Regions from separate parts of the Marinactinospora endophytica genome, predicted to be linked through region 2. Evidence: predicted binding sites of a transcription regulator. Region 2 holds the regulator's gene; the other holds the start of a gene.
What was found. The regulator HrcA, encoded in region 2, represses chaperone genes, less so after heat shock. The targets are predictions, from matches to a motif close to TTGGCACTCTCNNNNNGAGAGTGCCAA.
Positions count from the first base shown of each region.

Region 1: groES (co-chaperone GroES) is a predicted target of HrcA. The motif match lies at 932-958, and genes of this name have one in related genera.

Region 1 covers NZ_BAAGVM010000008.1:255,602-257,995, forward strand. Annotated here, with positions in the region: gene ACYVHU_RS17040 (class I SAM-dependent methyltransferase) at 1-846, opposite strand, end outside; gene groES (co-chaperone GroES) at 1,063-1,374, shown strand; gene groL (chaperonin GroEL) at 1,482-2,394, shown strand, end outside.
Region 2 covers NZ_BAAGVM010000001.1:149,806-152,199, reverse strand. Annotated here, with positions in the region: gene dnaJ (molecular chaperone DnaJ) at 1-563, opposite strand, end outside; gene hrcA (heat-inducible transcriptional repressor HrcA) at 564-1,577, opposite strand; gene ACYVHU_RS00655 (DUF3097 domain-containing protein) at 1,850-2,394, shown strand, end outside.

The sequences.
Region 1 (2,394 bases), on a different contig from region 2:
GCCCAGCCCAGGGTCGGGCTCCAGGATGATCGGCTCCGGATCCTCCTGCCCGCCGCGGGCGCGCAGGAGCGTCGCGCGCCGGGGGGTCCCCGCGTCGGCGGAGGCCCCGAACCAGAGCGCGGCCTCCTTCACCTCCCCGTCCACCGACACCCACTCCGCGGTGACGCCCTCGGGAACGAGATCGTGGGGGATGCCCGGCGCGACCTTCACGCACGCCGCGGGCGCCCCGCCCACCAGCTCCAGCACCGAGGGCCAGGGCGGGGAGTAGGCGTGCGGGTTGAACACCCGGCCACGGCCGCTGCGGCGCGCGGGGTCGCAGAAGACCCCGGCGTAGGAGCCCGGTTTGACCTGGGTCACGTCGCCCTCGCGGACCCGCGCCCGGTCCGTCAGGCCGAACGCCTCGATGTTGGCCCGGGCGACCTCGATGGTGAACGGATCGAGGTCGACCCCCTCGACGGGGAGGCCGGCCTCGGCCATCGAGATCAGGTCGGCGCCGATGCCGCAGCACAGGTCGCCGACGGGGAGGTCGGGGGAGGCCGGCACCGTGGCGGCGAACCGGCGCGCGCGGTACCGCGCCACCACGCGGCGGGTGGCCTGCTCCAGCCCGTTGGGGGTGAAGTACATCCGTTCGGCCGCCGCGCCGAACTTCTCGCGGGCCCGGCCGCGCAATCGCGCCTGGGTGAGCGCGGCGTTGACCAGGTCGGTGACCGGAACCTGGGAGGTGGCGCCGGTCAGCTCGGGGTCGCGGCGCAGCCGGGTGGCCGCTCCCAGGGGGTCGGCGTCGATCTCGGTGGGGTCCAGGCGGGTGAGCAGACGTTGCCCAAGTGGAGTGAGAAGCGCACGCAAACCCGTGATTTGCCCGTTAGACACCCTGCTGTTCCCCCGTGACCTGTTGTTTGACGAGCTGGATGGGCACGGCTACTGTTCCATACTGGCACTCTCAAGGGTAGAGTGCTAACCGCGACGAGGCCGGTCTGGCACCCGCGACGACAGGCCGCCGTGGTCGCCCCTTTTCCCAGCATGCCGTTTCGAATCATCGAACCTGAAGGGGGAGGTCACACAGTGTCGACCGCCACCAAGACTGTGCTGAAGCCGCTCGAGGACCGCGTCGTCGTCAAGCCGCTCGAGGCCGAGCAGACCACCGCCTCCGGCCTGGTCATCCCGGACACCGCCAAGGAGAAGCCCCAGGAGGGCGAGGTCCTCGCGGTCGGCCCGGGCCGCTGGGACGACGAGGGCAAGAACCGTATCGAGCTGGACGTCAAGGTCGGCGACGTCGTCCTCTACAGCAAGTACGGCGGCACCGAGGTGAAGTACAACAACGAGGAGTACCTCGTTCTCTCCGCTCGCGACCTGCTCGCGGTCGTCGAGAAGTAAGCCCGGAGCTTACGGATGTCTCCCGCCCCGGCCGGCTCATGCCGGGCGGGGCGGTCCCGTTTTCCGACGTACCCGTGACGTACTTGTAAGGACTGAGGACCCAACCAATGCCGAAGATCCTGGAGTTCGAGGACGACGCGCGGCGCGCGCTCGAGCGCGGCGTCGACCGTCTCGCCAACGCCGTCAAGGTCACGCTCGGCCCGCGTGGCCGCAACGTGGTCATCGACAAGAAGTTCGGTGCCCCCACCATCACCAACGACGGTGTGACCGTCGCGCGCGAGGTCGAGCTCGACGACCCCTACGAGAACCTGGGCGCCCAGCTCGTCAAGGAGGTCGCCACCAAGACCAACGACGCCGCGGGTGACGGCACCACCACCGCCACCGTCCTGGCCCAGGCGCTGGTCCGCGAGGGCCTGCGCACGGTCGCCGCCGGCGCCTCGCCCATGTCGCTGAAGAAGGGCATCGACGCCGCGGCGCAGAAGGTGTCCGAGGCGCTGCTGGCCCAGGCGCGCGAGGTCGGCGAGCGCTCCGACATCGCCTACGTCGCCACCAACTCCGCCCAGGACAAGGTCATCGGCGACCTCATCGCCGAGGCCTTCGACAAGGTCGGCAAGGACGGCGTCATCACCGTCGAGGAGTCGCAGACCTTCGGGATGGACCTGGAGTTCACCGAGGGCCTGCAGTTCGACAAGGGCTACGTCTCGCCCTACTTCGTCACCGACCCCGACCGGCAGGAGGCCGTCCTCGAGGACGCCCTCATCCTGATCAACCAGGGCAAGATCTCCAACCTCCAGGAGCTGCTGCCGCTGCTGGAGAAGGTCGTCCAGACGAAGAAGCCGCTGCTGGTCATCGCCGAGGACATCGAGGGCGACGCGCTCAGCGCGCTCGCGCTGAACAAGATCCGCGGCGCGCTCAACGTCGCCGCCGTCAAGGCCCCCGGTTTCGGTGAGCGCCGCAAGGCCATGCTCCAGGACATCGCCATCCTCACCGGCGGCCAGGTCATCGCCGAGGAGGTCGGCC
Region 2 (2,394 bases):
GGACACGGCCGCGTCGTCATGACCTGACCCAGGAACGAGCGCGTGACCTGGGAGACCTCACCGCGTCCGGCGCACATGTCGCAGGTCTCGCGGTGGCTCCCCTTGGCCGTGCCCTCGCCCTGGCAGGTACCGCACAGGACCGCGGTGGGGAAGGTGATGTCCTTGGTGACACCGAACGCGGTCTCGGCGAGATCCAGTTCGACCCGGACCTTGATGCTGCGGCCCCGGCGGGCGCGCTCGCGCGCGGCCCGGCCGGCCGTCTGGCCGCCGCCGAAGAAGGCGTTCATGATGTCGTCGAAGGGGAACCCCGCCCCGCCGAATCCGCCGGCTCCGGCGCCGCCGCCGGGCGCGAAGGGGTCCGCCCCCATGTCGAACATCCGGCGCTTCTCGGGGTCGGAGAGGACCTCGTAGGCCTGGGTGACCTCTTTGAAGCGTTCCTGGGTGAGAGGGTCGGGGTTGACGTCGGGGTGCAGTTCCCGCGCGAGCCTTCGGTACGCCTTCTTGATTTCGTCCTTGGTGGCCTCGCGGCGCACCCCGAGGATCTCGTAGTAGTCTCTGGCCACTTACTGCCCCGCCAAGATCTGACCGACGTATCTTGCCACTGCGCGTACCGCTCCCATCGTTCCGGGGTAATCCATTCGGGTCGGGCCCACCACACCGAGCTTTGCCAGTGACTGATCTCCAATGCCGTAGCCCGCGGTCACGATCGAGGTGGTCTGCAGCCCCTCGTGGGAGTTCTCCGCGCCGATCCGGACCGACAGCATGGACGGATCACCCGCCTCACCGAGCAAACGGATGAGGACGACGTTTTCTTCCAGTGCTTCCAGCACGTCGCGCAGCCCGGCGGAGAAGCCCATCCCGGCGAGGTTGGCGGTGCCGCCGAGGACGACCCGCTCCTCGTGCCGCTCGACGAGACTCTCCAGCAGGACCGACAGGACCGAGGCCGCCAACGGCCGCTCCTCGGCGGGCAGCCGGGCCGGCAGGTCGGAGACCGCTGAGGGCACCTCGTTGAGCCACTTGCCCGCCACCGCCTGGTTGAGCGCGGCCCGCAGGTCGCCGACGGAGGCCTCGGTGACGCGGTCGAGGCCGTCGATGACCTTCTGCTCCACCCGCCCGGTGTCGGTGATGAGAACCATCATCACGCGGTGGGGGCTGAGCGGGACGAGTTCGACGTGCTGCACCGCCGAGCGGGTCAGCGAAGGGTATTGCACGATCGCGACCTGGCGCGTGAGCTGCGCCAGGAGGCGGACCGTGCGGGCGATGATCTCGTCGAGGTCGACGGCGCCGGACAGGAACGTCTCGATCGCGCGCCGCTCGGCCTGCGACAGGGGCTTGACCGTGGACAGGCGGTCGACGAACAGACGGTACCCCTTGTCGGTGGGGACCCGGCCGGCACTGGTGTGCGGCTGGGTGATGTACCCCTCCTCCTCCAGGGCCACCATGTCGTTGCGGATCGTCGCGGGTGAGACCCCCAGGCTGTGCCGGTCGGCGAGCGCCTTCGATCCCACCGGCTCGTTCGTCGACACGTAGTCCTCGACGATGGCACGTAGCACCGCGAGCTTTCGATCGTCGAGCACGCGCTCACCTCCTGGCACTCCGTGGTCCTAAGTGCTAATTCTATGCCGTTCCGCCAAGTCGCTCCCCTCCACGTGATCGCGTCGGGGTGGCGCACCCCGCCGGCCGCGATCCTGACGTCGGCCGGTCCGCTCCCGCCCCGGCCAGGACGCGCCGGCGTCGTCGAACGGTTTCCTACCCATGTGGCGGGGGAGCGCGCACGGGTCCCGGCCGCGTCGACACGCCGTCGGCTCTGTCCGGGCCAGCGTCGAGGCCACCACTACAATGCGGGCCCGTGCCCACTTACTCCGGCAGACCAGGCAGAAGGTACGGCGGTGACGTCCTCACCGGCGACTGGCGTCGCCCGCGCCGGGGCCGGATCCGCGAGGTCCCGGCCGAGCCGGGGCTCGTCGTGGAATCCGCGGACGAGGGTTTCTGCGGTGCCGTGGTGGCGTGGGACAAGCAGACGGTCACGCTTGAGGACCGGCACGGACGCCGCCGCGTCTTCGACCTCGCCCCCGCCGCGTTCCTCATCGACGGGGAGCCGGTGACCGTGGTCCGCCCCCTCCCCTCGTCCTCCTCGGCTCCGGCGCGCAGCGCCTCGGGGTCGATCGCGGTCCCCGGCCTGCGCGCGCGGACCGCCCGGGAGAGCCGCATCTACGTCGAAGGCGTCCACGACGCCGAGCTGGTGGAGCGTGTCTGGGGACACGACCTGCGGGTGGAGGGGGTGGTCGTGGAACGCCTGGAGGGCGTCGACCACCTGCCGGAGGTCGTCGAACGGTTCGCCCCCGGCCCCCACCGCCGGCTCGGGGTGCTCGTCGACCACCTTGTGCCCGGGTC